Regions from separate parts of the Enterococcus sp. DJ147D b genome, predicted to be linked through region 1. Evidence: riboswitches for the same ligand, from Rfam matches in the RefSeq annotation. Region 1 holds a riboswitch; the other holds the start of a gene.
What was found. Region 1 has a riboswitch for magnesium ahead of AC4BD1_RS05725 (FtsW/RodA/SpoVE family cell cycle protein). Riboswitches for the same ligand answer to the same signal wherever they lie in the genome.
Positions count from the first base shown of each region.

Region 2: linked by a shared signal. The riboswitch ahead of mgtA (magnesium-translocating P-type ATPase) and the one ahead of AC4BD1_RS05725 (FtsW/RodA/SpoVE family cell cycle protein) in region 1 are both predicted to bind magnesium.

Region 1 covers NZ_CM177104.1:1,189,376-1,197,440, forward strand. Annotated here, with positions in the region: gene AC4BD1_RS05720 (ABC transporter permease) at 1-2,575, shown strand, start outside; M-box (ykoK) riboswitch at 2,904-3,071, shown strand; gene AC4BD1_RS05725 (FtsW/RodA/SpoVE family cell cycle protein) at 3,186-4,328, shown strand; gene AC4BD1_RS05730 (FtsW/RodA/SpoVE family cell cycle protein) at 4,306-5,457, shown strand; gene AC4BD1_RS05735 (phosphatase PAP2/LCP family protein) at 5,501-7,066, shown strand; gene AC4BD1_RS05740 (LacI family DNA-binding transcriptional regulator) at 7,535-8,065, shown strand, end outside.
Region 2 covers NZ_CM177104.1:441,977-450,041, reverse strand. Annotated here, with positions in the region: gene AC4BD1_RS02200 (HAD family hydrolase) at 1-275, opposite strand, end outside; gene AC4BD1_RS02195 (glycoside hydrolase family 73 protein) at 513-1,814, opposite strand; gene mgtA (magnesium-translocating P-type ATPase) at 2,028-4,676, opposite strand; M-box (ykoK) riboswitch at 5,050-5,226, opposite strand; gene ndk (nucleoside-diphosphate kinase) at 5,425-5,880, shown strand; gene AC4BD1_RS02180 (helix-turn-helix domain-containing protein) at 6,345-7,214, opposite strand; gene AC4BD1_RS02175 (sulfatase-like hydrolase/transferase) at 7,407-8,065, opposite strand, start outside.

The DNA.
Region 1 (8,065 bases):
TAACGTTTCAGATATACAAATTCAAGGAACTGCTGGTCTGACAAATGAAGATTTGGCTATTGCTGAAAAAATAGCTGGTGCCAAGGGAGAATTAGGTTATAGTTTTCCTTATGTGGAAGAGCAACAAGATCGTAATTTACAAGTTTATTCTTATGCTGAGGATAAAAAGCAAAATAAATTGACACTATTACAAGGAAATTATCCAGAAAATAATCAACAGTTGTTGATAGATGAGAGCTTAAAAGAACAATACCCCATCAAAAGTAAAATCACCATCAAAGATAGCCAATTAAAAGATGAGAACTTTACAGTCACGGGTTATGTGTCTTCACCTATATATGTTGATAAAAAAGAACGTGGTGTGACGACCGTAGGGGATGGGACAATAGATGGATATGTTTACTTGCCTGAAACTGCCTTTGCCAGTGAAACCTATTCTATTTTGTATTTGCGTTTCTCTGATTTACAAGAGAAAGATATTATGTCTGATGTGTATAAAGATCAAATGATCGTTCACGAGGAAAAATTACAAAAACTTTTTGATGAGCGTAAAGAGCAACGAAAAACGGAGTTGCAAGCGATAGCTAATCAAGAAATCATCAAAGGAGAACAAGAATTACAAGAAAACCAACAAAAGCTGACTGATGGGCAGAATGAACTGAATACAGCGAAAGAACAATTGAATAGTCAACAACAACAGTTGGAACAACAAAAAGCGCAACTTGAAACGATTTACGGTCCAACTATCGCGAAAGAACAATTGGCGTCAGCACAAGGTGAGTTAGAAAAAGCTACCACAGGGCTTGCTGAAAAACAGACAGAGCTCATGGAAAACCAACAAACGTTATCAAAAGCGCAAGAGAAGATTGACCAATCAAAAAAAGATGTTGAGTCTATCAAAACGCCAAATTACCTTCTGACTCAACGAAGTTCAAATCCTGGTTTTACAGAGTTTACTAGTTTATCAGACCGGATCGATGCAATTGGGAATGTCTTTCCAGTTTTTTTCTTTTTGATTGGCATCTTGATTACATTTACTACCATTACACGTATGGTTGAAGAAGATCGAAAAGAGATTGGTACGTTGAAAGCATTGGGCTATCGAAACAGTGAAATCGCTCAAAAATATCTATTGTATGCTCTATTGACAGGAACTGTCGGAACTGTTTTAGGCGTTATCATCGGAACCAAAGGACTGCCACCTGTAGTTTTTACCATGCTGAAAAAAAATTATGTTTTTGAAAATTACCCGACGGATTTTTGGTTTTGGCCGATTTTAGTGGCAATACTTGCGGCACTTTTTGCAACTGTTGTATCTACTATTTATATCTTGGTTAAAGATTTACGGGAAAAACCCATGGCGCTTTTGATGCCTAAAGCACCAAAACCTGGAAAAAGAATTTTGTTAGAATACATTACACCTTTATGGAGCCGATTGAGTTTTAATCAAAAAGTGACGTACAGAAATCTTTTTCGCTATAAAGCTCGAGCAATTTTGACGATTCTTGGGATAGCAGGCTGTATGGGCTTAATGGTAGCTGGGTTCGGGTTACAAGATTCCATTGGTGGGGTGGTGGATGTTCAGTTTAAGCAATTGAATCACTTTCAAGGAATCGTTACGGTGAAAGATGAGGGAGATGCCCAAAAAGCGAATGAAGTGCTGAGGGCTCATGACCAAGTCAAAGGTAGTATGAATGTTTTTGCTGATCAAGTGAAATTCAAAAAAGATGGGGTCAGTGATTTAAGTGCATCGTTGTATGCTTTTAAGGATACGGATCGTGCTAAAGATTATTTCACTTTGAAAAAAACAGACAAAAAAACAACCGTAGAGATCCCCAATGGTGGAGCAGTTGTCACGGAAGGTGTAGCGAAAGCTTACAACGCGAAGGTCGGAAGTAATCTGACGATTCAAGATAATGAGGGTAAAAAAGTAAAAATAAAGATTAGTGGAATCGTTGAAAATTACTTAGGTAATACAATTTATATGGATCAAAACTACTATCAACAAGTCATGGATAAAGATTTCACTGAAAATACGATCATCTTCAAAAGTCATGAAATGTCTTCTCAAGATGAAACGAAATTAGCGAATCAATTACAAGCTACCAATCAAGTGACAACAACGACTTTTATGAGTACTCAAGCAAGTAAACAAGCTTTTGCTAGTGATAATTTACGTCCAGTCGTTTTGATTTTTATTGTTTTATCAGGCACGTTAGCCTTTGTTGTTTTATTTAATCTGACGAATATCAATGTATCAGAGCGGGAACGAGAATTAGCGACAATCAAAGTTTTAGGATTCTTTGACGGAGAGGTCACGATGTATATCATTCGGGAAAACGTCATTTTTACTTTGGTAGGGATCTTATTGGGCTGTGGTATTGGTAAGGTCTTGACATGGTTCATTATTACGATGGCTAGCGCCGACAATATGGCTTTTCCACTTTTGATTCCGAAAATGGGCTATTTAGTTTCAGGTGCTTTGACGATTATTTTTTCTGCTATCGTGATGTTCATCACGCACAAAAAGTTAAAAGAAATTGATATGATTAGTGCTTTGAAATCGAATGAGTAAAACAAAAAAGTTTTGTCTGTCACTGTTAAGTGCCTGACAAAACTTTTTTACGTTAGAGTTGAATGTACTGACCTAGTTCTTAAAAAGAGTACAAGATTAGCTAGTCTGATGGCGAGGTAAGAATAGACCTGTGTCTTTTTACATAAACAGATTTTTCAACAAACTGCTCTATCATTATTTACTCTCACTTCTGAATTTGGCTTATTTTTGGCCAAATATAAATTTTTTCTAAATGATTTCATAAGCAACTCTAAAGAAGATTCGGTTTTTTACGATTTATTTTGATATTCTTCGAGAAAAAAAGTAATATTTTTATGAAATTAAATATAAGTAAACTTGTTAGGTGAGGCTCCTAAACAAACACAGGCTATTGCGCAGAAACGTCGAAAGACGCCAATGTGTAAAATAGGAATTGTCGGATTAAGGCTTTTCATAAAATAGCTAAGAGTAATTCTTTACGTTGTTTAGTGCTAAAACTCAGACGATGAGATTAATTGTGTGGGACACCAGATTTGTTAGTTTTTTTGCTAACGTTTGGTGTCCTTTTTTTAAGGCTATTTACTGTTTCTCTCCCGTCTTAAACAGGTGCTTAAAAAGGGGAGAGAACATTGTGAGAAAAAGAAAATCGATCGACTGGCTATTATTATTACCATATTTAGGCGTAAGCGTAGTCGGTCTCTTACTTGTGTTCAGCGCAAGTTCGTACAGACTGACAGTTGAGGGTCAGAATGCATTATCGCTGTTTTATAAGCAAGCCATTTTTATAGGAATGAGTTGGTTTGTGATTGCTGGCATTTATCGGCTAAAAAAGAAAATTTTATTAAAAGGATTCCTTGCCAAAAGTCTGCTGGGTTTGGGAATCGTTAGTTTGATTTTGGTTTATGTCATTGGTGTAAATATCAACGGTGCACAACGATGGGTTTCGTTAGTTGGTATTCAATTTCAGCCTTCTGAAATAACAAACGTTGCATTGATTCTTTATCTAGCGTATTTTTTTCGGGTGGAACGAAGGAAGAAGGAAATGTGGGTACCTTATGCTCTTGTTTTATTTAGTGGGTTGCTGATTTTATTTCAACCGAAAGTGACAGGTGCAATCATTCTTTGGGGAATCGCACTAGTCATCATTACGACAGCACAGTTGCCTTATCAGTTTTCAATTGCCATTTTTTTCGCAACCATTGCAGGAGTTGCTGTGGTAGGAGGAACAATCCTTTTTCTAGGTAATCATGATCTTTTGCCAAATTTATTCATGCATACCTATGACCGTATTCAGTTAGTGAGAGATCCTTTTTTAGATCCTTATGGAAAAGGATTTCAGATGAGTCATTCCTATTATGCGTTATATAATGGTGGTTTTTTTGGCCGCGGGTTAGGAAATAGTATTACAAAAAAAGGATATTTACCAGTAGCAGAAACAGATTTTATTTATTCGATTTTAGTAGAAGAATTGGGAATTATCGTCGGACTAATCGTGTTAGCACTTCTTTTTTTAATCATTCTTCGATTATTTATGTTAGCTGCAAAAGAAACTAGTCAACAAATTAGCCTGATTTATTTTGGTGTCGGGACTTTGTTGCTCTTACAAACAAGTATTAATATTGCAAGTATCTTAGGAATGATTCCAATGACGGGAATTCCATTACCATTCATCAGTTATGGAGGAACAAGTTATTTGTTCTTATCGATTGCTTTAGGAATCTGTCTAAAATTCTCTTCGGAGGTAAGCGTAAATGGTCAAACGTTTGAGCAATGAGTTAAATTATTCTCTGTTTTTGCCAATTTTCCTTTTTTATTTGATGAGTATCGGAGTGCAAGCAAAAGCTGCTGATTTGGATGGGGTCGATGTTAGGCATATTGTCTTCAAACAAACGATTTTTTGTCTAGTTTCATTTATCTTGCTAGTTGCGACTAGTAGAATTCCTGCAGCAACTTTACTAAGATATGCACCAATTTTGTATGTGCTGTCACTGGGATTGATGGCTCTCTTATATTGGTTTTATGATCCATCAATGTATGTTTTAACAAACACAAAACGGTGGTTGCGAATCGGCTCATTTTCTTTCCAGCCTTCTGAGTTGATGAAACTAAGTTTTATTCTTTTTATGGTACGTCTGACAGTTCGTTTTGAAATGGAATGGCCTCAAAAAAAATTAGCAAGAGATTTGAAAAGTGACTTAGGTTATTTAAGAAAAATTGTCATGTACAGTTTACCTACCTTTTTGTTGATGTTTCTGCAGCGAGACTTTGGGACAAGTTTAGTTTTTATTGCGATTCTAGGTGCGCTGTTTATTATTGCTGGGGTACATTGGAAAATCTTGACGATCATCACAAGCATCGGTGCAATGTTAGGTGGTACATTGTTAGTTCTGGTGTTCAGCGAATGGGGAAACAAGTTGCTCTACTCTTTACATTTTAAGACCTATCAATTAGATCGTGTTCGCGCGTGGATCGATCCATTTCAATATCGTGACACGATTGCGTATCAGCAAGTTCAAAGTCTTTATGCAATTGGTAGCGGGGGATTATTTGGACGTGGGATTAGCGGGATCTCTGTGTATGTGCCAGTTCGAGAATCAGATATGATCTTTACCGTAGTTGGTGAGGGCTTTGGCTTTATGGGCGCAGCATTTGTTATTTTTCTATATTTTTATTTGTTTTATCAAATACTTTCTGCAGCGCTGAAGACAAATAACAAAGCGAATCTGTATCTTGCAGTAGCGTTTGTTTTTGGGCTGATGTTTCAAATTTTTGAAAATATTGGTGCAGCAATTGGCATATTGCCACTAACCGGTATTCCATTACCCTTTTTAAGTCAAGGAGGTACTTCACTGATTGTGTTAGGAATTGGGTTAGGTGTCACGATGGGATTCAAGAAAAAATAGCTTGTTATGAACAAAATAAAAGAATAAAAAGTGAGGATACTTTATGCGAAAGAAATTGTTTTTGAACAGTACTGCTGCTTTGTTCTTACTACTCGTAGTTACAAGTGGTGTTATGACGGATGCGCCATGGCTTCATCATGTGGATCAAATTTTCATCCAACATCGGTTACCCGATAATGCCTATATAACTGTTTTGATAGGTTTGGTAGCGAAGGTAGCAACGATTGGTACAATGTTACTTATTTTTGGCGTAATAGCAATTTTTTTACTAAGAAAGAATCGAAAATCTTTAGCAATTTGGTGTTTGGGGAATCTCCTATTTGTTAGTGGTATTGGCTATGTCTTAAAGCATTTGATCCAACGAACACGCCCAGATCAATTGCAATATCTTGCACGTTCGTCCTACAGTTTTCCAAGTGGGCACTCCGTATTGATCATGACATTTGTTTGTTCCATGGTTGTGATTTATGCTTTCAGCAATCAAAAGATTTCTTTACCAATCAAACTGGTTTTCTGTTTCTTATTAGCTGTGATTGCTGGTGGTCGCATTTACTTAGGTGTCCATTATTTCAGTGATGTTTTTACTGGATTGTTGCTTGGGTATGGGACGACTTTTGGAACAGCTGGTCTTTTTTATCCACACTTACGACAAGAAACATTCACTATTCTGCAAACTAGAAAAAGTCGTTTTTCAACAGGACAAAAAGTTTTACTAAGTTTAGTTACTGTGCTTGTTATCATTGTTTCTGGTTTGAGTGTTTTTGCTTTGCGCTTTTACCACAGTAGTCAAAAAATGGCAGATTCAATGTATTCACCCGTTGAACGAAAAGGAAATACGAAAGCGCCGGAAGCTTCAGAACCAATGAGCATTTTACTATTGGGCATTGCAAATGATTCAAAAAGAAAAACGGACTACAGAGCAAACACGATTATGGTGGCAACTTTGAATAATCAGACGAAGAAAACAACTTTAGTAAGTATTCCACGAGATTCGTTTGTAGAAATCGTTGGGGCAGATTACGAAGATAAAATCAATCACGCACATTCGATTGGTGGGCCAGAAATGATTATGAATACTGTTGAAACATTTTTAGATATCCCAATTCATCATTATGTGTCGGTCAATATGGACGGGTTGCAGACACTGGTAGACGCAGTAGGTGGAGTCACTGTAGATAATGATTTTGCTTTTTCAGCTGAAGGAATTGATTTTCCAAAAGGGAAGCAACATTTGGATGGTTGGGAAGCATTACAATATTCGCGAATGCGTTATGAAGATCCTAAAGGTGATTATGGTCGTCAAGGTAGACAACGAGAAGTAATGGAATTGCTAATAGATAAAATGCTATCAACGAAAAGTGTTTTTAGTTATCAGAAAATTATGGATGGCATTGGAGAGAATGGGAAGACGGATCTGACCTTCGACCAAATGCAAAAAATCTTAACAGGTTATTATTCTTGTTTAACAACTATTGACAGTGAACAAGTCCAAGGTGAAGGTTTTACGGGAGATGGAATTACTGGACAAGATGGAATATCTTACCAAAGAATACCGGTAGAAGAAGTTCAAAGAGTGAAAGATTTATTGCATAAACAACTACACTTGTGACGAAGGAGCCTAGTCAGGAGACAAATTAAAAACGAATACGCGGTGTATTAGGAACAAATAATTAATTGAAGAGATAAAATTTATTCACGTATAAAACACATAAAGACCTATCTATAAATTGGGTAGGTCCTTTATGCGTTTTATACGAAACCTAGATTTTGTGCTCAATGATTAAAAATATAGTACCAAATAAGTTTCAATCAATAAATCTGCTTGAAGTATCAGAGCAGAACGAGAAGTAATATCATAATTTTCATACTTTGTTATGCCAACGCCGGCGACATAGAGTGTGGAAGCCCCATGAATTTTTGCGCAATGTCTGTTAATTTATCTAAATCAGTGCCAGTTATCACCGCATCCAAATAAGATCGATAACGTTCAGCCTGGTGGAGAGATGATGGTCTAACTGATTTGATTGGTGATTCTTGTGGTATCATAAAGAAAAACAAACATTCATAAGGAGAAATAATGGTTACTATTAAACAGATTGCTAAAGAATCCGGAGTCTCGAAGAGTACGGTTTCTCGTTATTTGAATAAAGGATACGTGAGTGAAGCAACGGCAGAAAAAATCGAAAAAATTATCAACAAATATAATTATTCGCCTAATGAGTTTGCTCGTAATCTAAAGAGCCAAAAAAGCAATTTCATCGGAGTGATTTCTCCCCGACTAACTTCGCCATCCATCATGGCAATTTTGAATGGAATTGATGAAGTTGCAAGAAAAAATGGGTTTCAAATGTTGATTTCTAATACCGAATTGGAAATCAAACGTGAGATTGAGAATATCTACAGTTTAGTGCAAAACAAAGTAGCTGGTATTATTTTATTGGCAACGGAAATTACGGAAGAACATATCAAAGTAGCGAATTCAATCGATGTGCCAATCTTGTTTGTCGGGCAATCGAATGAAGCAGTCTATTCCGTAGATCATGATAATTATCAAGCAGGTGTGAATCTTGCGCAAACTTTGCTGGAATATGGGCATAAAGAAGTAGTA
Region 2 (8,065 bases), 750 kb from region 1:
TCTTTGGCATATGGTTTAAGCTGGATTTCTCCAGTCGTTAGTTTTTCATAAAAAAATTCTTCTCGTTTTGCTCGTACTTCTTGCACTTTTTCTGGGCTACCAGCTAATTGAACTAAGATATCAAAACTTTGTTTCCAGTTTTTTCCACCCCAAGCATTAACGATTTCTCGTGGAACCTCTATCCCAAATTGTGCAAAGCCCCAAACCCAACCATCACGATAAGCTCTTTCACTATCAACTAATAATCCATCTAAATCAAATATTGCGCCTTTCATTTCCCCACGTTTCCTTTCAAAAAACAATAACCTTAGTTTAGCATGATTTATTGATAAAATCATCGAACGCTTGTAAGTTTCACGAAAATTATTCTATTTTTTTCATTTCAAATCAAAAAAAGACAGAGCACTTACGCACTCTATCTCTAAGCAATGATTTCTTATTACTTTTTATTTGTCCAAGACGTGCAAAGCCATTTCTTTGTTCATGAAATTCTCTGCCTGATTACCTAATTATTAATTACCGTAAAATCCAATTCCTTCATAGCGCCAACCTAATTTCACTAAGTAATCTCTTTCTTTCGTGCTCATGGTGTAATGATGCGTTCCTGTTTTTTCATTTGGATTGAACAAACGCAAGATAGCCTTTGAACCACCAGAATAAAAACTTAGCCCTTCATAGCGCCAGCCTAGTTTCTTCAAGAAATTGATTTCTGATTGAGCTGCCGTGTAGTGATGATCGCCACTGTATGGATTGTACATACGATAAACTTTTGTGCCGCTATTTGGTGCCAACCAAGCTACACCTTCATATTTCCAGCCATATTTTGGCAAATTATTTTTTTCACCTTCGTTTAATGAATACAAGTGTTCACCGGTATTTGGGTTATATAAACGATACATTGGTGAGGTAGTAACTTGTGCTTGGTTTTCATCATATTGCGTTAAATTGTATGTTTCAATCACGTTGTTCAAAGTGGACGCATAATTTGGTGCTGTCGCGTAACGTCCTGTTAACCAAGCAGTCGCATCTTTGTAAGATTTTGTATTGCTTTTCCACGCACCAGAATAATAATAAGTTCCTGCTTGGAAAGAAGTTGTTTTTAAAATATGAACATTATCTTCTAATGATTGTTTGTAGGATGGATATTTTCTAAATGCAGCATTTACTGTAATCCACTGACCGTTCACAAACTCCGCTGTTGGAAAGGTAACAGATTGCCCATTATAGCTACCTTTGATTCCAAATAAATTATAATTTGGTGCCGAAGCTAATTGACTCTTTCCCCAACCACTTTCCACAATCGCTTGAGCAATCATAACAGAAGCATACAAATCATTTTGGCTTGCTAGCGTTCTTGCAGAAGGTGCTATGCTATCAATGAATTGCTGTTGTGTAGTTGATGATGAACGTGCAAAGCGTGAAGCAACAGAAACTTCAAATTGCGAAAGATCTGTTTGAGTGGTGTGAACAAGTACCTCTCCATTATCCAACTGATTCTCCACCGTTTCCGTAGCTTCTGGTGTTTCAGTAGATGGTTCTTCTGATTCGGGTGTTGTTTCTTCCACTGTGGAATCAACTACTTCACTTGATTCCACAGTAGTTGATTCAGTGGTACCTGTGATAGGACTTGTTTGAGTTGTGGCTGTGCTGTTTTGTGTCTCAGTTGTAGCAATCGCATCCTCATATGTGTTAATTGTTGATTGAACGACTGTTTCATCGCTCACTCCAGTTTCATCTGCAAAACTCACAGGAGTAGCAGTTGAAACGATTCCGCCTAGTACTATTACACTAAGTAAAAAATTTGTTTTTTTCATTTTTTCTCCTTTTTCCCGCGTATTTTTATTTGATGTATGTATCAACTAACTTTTATTTTAACAAAAAAATATACTCGTCTTAAGGGAATTTTAAAAATGATACATTCCAGTAACGTTTTGTAACTTGATTGAAATTAAAAAAACACAAGCAGTTGTAGAAATTTTTCTTGAGAAAAACTGTTCCACATGCTTGTGCTTTTCTTAATTTTTGAATTACAACAATTCGCCAAATTTATGGATATAATATTTCTTAACTACCGTAACCAGTGTTAAGTAAGCTAAGACAGTTACGATTAACCAAATCCAATAACTACCTGGTAATGGCATCAAACCTAATTCTGCGCCAAAACTTGTGAATGGCAAAACTGAACCCACGACAATTCCTAACGTAGTGATTGCTGTCATAGCAAAAGTTGCGTTGCTTTGGATAAACGGTAATTTTGGTGTACGTAACGCATGTAATACTAAAGTTTGTGACCAAAGTGACTCCACAAACCAACCTGCATGGAACAAGGCGATGAATACTACTTGTTGTGCGCCATTCAATGTATGGAAATCTCCTCCAACAACTGCTGGACAAATAACAAAATACATCAATAAATACGTTGTGATATCAAAGACAGAACTTGTTGGACCAAAATACACCATGAACTTGCCAATACTTGAAGCTTCCCATTTTTTAGGTTTTACTAAATATTCAGGATCCATTTTATCCCATGGTAATGAAATACAAGAAACATCATAGATTAAATTCAAGAATAAAATTTGTAAAGGTAACATTGGTAAGAATGGCAAAAAGGTGCTAGCAATCAAAACAGAAAACATATTTCCAAAATTTGAGCTAGCCGTCGCTTTGATATACTTCATAATATTACCAAATGTTTCGCGACCAGCTAAAAGTCCACGTTCTAAAATCATCAAGTCTTTTTCTAATAAGATGACATCTGCTGATTCTTTTGCAATATCAACAGCTGTATCAACTGAAATACCAATATCTGCTACTTTCATCGCAGGGGCGTCATTGATGCCATCTCCCAAGAACCCAACTGTGTGTCCATTATTTCTAAGCGCTGTAGTTAAGCGTGCTTTTTGTTGTGGGTTTAGTTTTACAAAAACATCATTTTCATCAACGACTTGTGAAAGTTGGTGATCATCCATAGAAGCAATTTTTTCACCGGTAATTAGCTCATCGATTTCTAAACCAACTTGGCGACAAACAGAGCGTGTTACTAGTTCGTTATCTCCAGTTAACACTTTAACAGCTACTCCGTGATCCTTCAATGCTTGTAGTGCTTGTTTCGTTGTTTCTTTTGGTGGGTCAAGGAATGCTAAGTAACCAATCAACACCATATCTGATTCATCTTTAACCGAGAATTCTCCAACTACACTTGGATTTGTTTTTTGTGCCACACCAATTACGCGTAATCCATCTTCATTAAGAGCTGTTACCTTTTCCAAAACTTCCTGTTTTCTTTCCTTCGTTAAAGGTGTAACGTCTCCTTCTAAATCGATAAATTTAGAAATACTCAACATTTCTTCAATCGCGCCTTTGGTAATCATCTGTGTCTTGCCTGTTATATCTTCTACAACAACACTCATTCGACGACGTTCAAAATCGAATGGGATTTCATCTATTTTTCTGTAACGAGTATTGGTTGTATCAAGTGTTTCTTCAGCTTCATCAATAATTGCGACATCAAGCAAATTTTTCAAACCCGTTTGATAATAACTATTTAAATATGCATGACGCAACACTCGGTCGTCTTCAGCACCTTCACAATTCATGTGATATTCTAAGATAATTTTATCTTGAGTTAATGTTCCTGTTTTATCTGTACATAAAATATCGATCGCGCCAAAGTTTTGAATTGCACTCAAATTTTTGATAACTGTTCCTTTTTTTGCCATCACGCTAGCGCCCTTAACCAAATTGGTTGTCACGATCATTGGCAACATCTCTGGTGTTAAACCAACTGCAACAGATAGTCCAAATAAGAACGCTTCTAGCCAATCTCCTTTAGTCAATCCATTGATGACAATCACAGTTGGGGCCATCAATGCCATAAACTTAATCAATAGCATTGATGTTTTGTGGATACCCAATTCAAAATTTGATTTGATTGGTTTTTCAGATAACGTTTGTGCTACATGACCAAACAACGTTTGGTTTCCCACGGCTACGATAATTCCTGTGGCACTTCCACTAATTACATTACTTCCCATAAACGCTAGATTTTCATAACTTGTTTCATTTTTACTCCCGTCCGTTGCAACTAACGCATTTTTTTCGACAGGATAACTTTCGCCTGTCAAAGCTGCTTGAGAAATAAATAAATCTTTTGCAGAGAGTAATCGCATGTCTGCAGGAATCATATCACCCGCAGATAATCGTACCAAGTCACCACAAACGATTTCTTCCATTGGAATCTCTTGGTATTTACCTTGTCGCTTGACAGCGGCTGTCACTTTTACTAATGATTTTAATTTCTCAGCTGCTTGATTTGAACGAACTGACTGAATCAAGGTCATTGTCCCACTCACAATTACCATACTAAAAATAATAATTACGCCGAATAAATCCTTCTCACCTGGAGCTGGTAATAAATATTCTGTAATAAACGAAATAATCCCTAAAGCAATTAGTACTAAAGTAAATGGTGTAATATAAGCTTTCAATACTTCAATTAAAAAAGGTGTTTTCTTTCCATATGAAATCGTATTATCTCCGTAGAGTTCTTTTGATTGTTCAATTTGTTCTGTACCCATTCCTTTTTCGCTGCTATGGAATAAGTCGAATAATGCACGTTCGCTTTTTTGTGCAAAACTTGCATATAATTTTTGCGTATCTTTCTTTTTTTCCATTGTCAATCTCTCCCTTGTATCAGAAAAACAGACATTTACTGTACTGTTTTTCCTATTTTTCGGGTCAAGAGAGAAGCATTTTTACATAAGTGAGCTGAAAACAGATAGATAATAGTTTCAGCAAACTGTTACTTTTCTCTTGTCCCTTTGGTTTCGGTAAACTGTCATCCATTTGTTCTCATCTCCCTTACGCTTTCATAAATCTGTTCTTTTTCTTTACAAAAATCTGCTCGTACTTGCCACATCAATGTCCCAACAAAAATCAGCTCCCTTAATTTTTGGATTACTAACATTTAAGCTGTTAGGTTGACAACAAAAAACCTTTCGCCAAAAACTCAGCGAAAGGTTGAAATAAGCACAGCAAAAAGAAGCTATTTCGATCTCATCGTTGAGTTTTGACACTATACAACGTAAAAAGCAAATACCTTTGCCTTTAGCTACCTTATGAAAAGCCTTAGATCGACAATTCCTGTTCTACCCATTGGCGTCTCTCGACATTTTTGGGCAGTAGCCTGTGTTTGTATAGGAGCCTCACCTAACAAATCTTATTTAGTTTTCCAGTGGTTACTGTAACAACGATTGACAGAAATGTCAAATTTATTTTCAAATTTTTTGCTTTTTCACAAATGAAGCACATTTATTTTCCTGGATCATTTAACAAAAAACTATGTTTTTTTGAATTTCATTTGTCATAAAAGCTTTTCATTACTATAATGAAACTATAGTAATGGATAAAAGGAGTGATCTTATGGAACACACGCTTGTGATTATCAAGCCAGATGGTGTCCGCCGACATCTAATTGGTCGTATTATTCAACGATTCGAAGAAAAAGGGTTAACAATCGTTGACATGAAACTAGCAACAATGACTCCTGAGCTTGCAAAAGAACACTATCAACACTTAGCTGGTCGTAGTTTTTTCCAAGAATTGATTGACTACATGATCTCTGGTCCTGTCGTTTATCTTGTACTAGAGGGTGATGACGTTATTGATATTGTCCGAAAAATGGTTGGCGCTACGAAGGCTGTAGATGCAATGCCCGGCACGATTCGTGGAGATTTTGCACTTCCTGGAACAGCAAACATCATTCATGCTTCAGACTCTCGTGATGCTTCAAAAAATGAGATTGCTCGATTTTTCCCATCAACACCTTATCAATACGAACAGAAGGATTTGCTAGAAAGTAGCAGTTCTCCATCTTAAAACACACTACCAAAAGCTAGGATATTCCACTCCTAGCTTTTTTGTCCCAACTAGTTCCCGAACATCGCAATTCAACAACCCACTTTTTTCAAAGAAAATCTGTCAAAATAATCTATTAAGTATCTTTTTTGAATCATTACCATCCTTTTCTGGTTATCCAAATATTCTTTCTACTGATCATTTACCTTACTTCAAAAGATAGCTCTTAGAGCCTCAACCTTATCTACGGTATTCCCAAAGCAACTTCTTTAGCAATAAATCCTCTTTTCATAAAAACATGAAAAACTATTTTTAGAAAAACATCCTTATTACTTTAAGCTAGGCGCTTTGCGCCACAACCTTTATCCACTGTGCTTCAAAAAAAGCCCTTCCAAACTCATCTAAATTATTCAAGAATCTGAGAAGTAATTTCTGAAATTATATTTTTATTTATTGAACGAGACATTTCTTACACGGCCTTTTTCTCAGGGTAAAAGTACGCGAAACTGTTCTTCCAACTGCTTACGCTGCTGTTTGCCCAAACTATATTCCAAAACAGAAAACAGTTGGTCGCACTCGTCCTCATCAATTAACTCGCCCAATCCAACAAGGATCATCTGTTTTTGATAATTCATCATTAATGTTTCATAAATAATTAAATTTTTTGCTTTTGCCGCAAGACTCCTTGATAAATCATCATTGACATTCCGCGCTTTTTTAAATCGTTTTTTCTTAATATAATGATTAGTTAAGTTTAATAAAAATAAATCCATATACTGATCAGGATTATTTGTTAAAGAAAAATTCCGCAATTTTTTTTTGATTTTCACGTAGTTATTTTCGATGAAGGACTCACTAAATAAAAAAGGTAGCTCAGCTAGAATTGTCATCTCAAACTGACTGTATTCTTGTATTCGCATAAAATAGTCTTCAATTTTTTTACATTCGTAACGTAAAAATTCAAATTGTAATTCTTTTTGCAATTGGCTATCAGTTTTTAAAAACATGTGAATATTCAACACTAAGTAATACAAATCTCCCGTTTGCTTGAATCGTTTTCGATTGTTTCCCACTTCCTTATATGGATCGAAATTTTCTTCTTGCACCTTGCTTAATAAACGTCTCGCTCTTCTACTTTTCTTTGGCTCTTCTAATCGATGGCGCAAAACTTCGTACTCTGCTAAAGACACATTTAAGCGAGCTAAGATTGCTTGTAAAGTCGTAAATGCAATTTTCCTTACCGTTCCTTTTTCCAGTCCTACTAATGATGTTTTCGAACAAATCCCCTCTGCCAATTCGGCTTGAGTTAATTTTTTACTGATTCGTAGGCTTCTAATCAATCTCCCGTCATGCATTGCTGTGTTCCTCCTTAAATTAATGTACTGTCGGTAAAAAATGGCTACCAAATTTATCAATTTTTCTGATACGTGTAATAAAAAAAGTACTGGGTTCACTATTTACATACGTAAAAAAGGAGAAAAATATTAAAACATAAAAAAAACTTCTGAAAAACAAAAATTTGTTTTTCAGAAGTTCAAATTGGCCATTTAATTCACAGTAGAGTCTGTAATTTTAGGATATAGATTTTTAGTCGTTTTATTTCCATTTTTGGAATAGACACTAGTTGATTCTTTTCCTTTTCGCTGTTCAATTGTTTCGTTTTTTTCTGCTTCTTTTTGATAATCGATTTTTTGTGGATCCACCGTCGTAAATCCATTTGGTACATAAAAACGTAATAAGTTTTCTTGATTCAATTTATCCGATAAACTTAACGCTTTTTTCACTTTCTCTTGATCTTTCGTGATTTCTTTTTGAATGCCCAGAGCCTCAGTATCTAGAATCTCTCCTGATTTATTATCATATGTTTTATTCCCCAAAACAGTGTAATTTGGAGTAACAAAATTACCATTTCTAAACGCAACGACCTGATCATGTTTAGCAGACAATAAATCTGTCCCAAAATGAACGTAATTTTTATCGTCTACACCAACTAAATGAAGTAATGTTGGTAAAACATCAATCTCTCCACCATATGTGTGACTAACTTTTCCGTTTGTATACCCTGGAATATGAATCATCAGTGGAACACGTTGCATTTGAGCATCATCAAATTCATTCCAAGTATTCGCATCTTTGCCCAGTGCTGCCGCTAGATCTTTGTTATCAGAATTTGAAATTCCAAAATGATCACCATAAATAACAAACA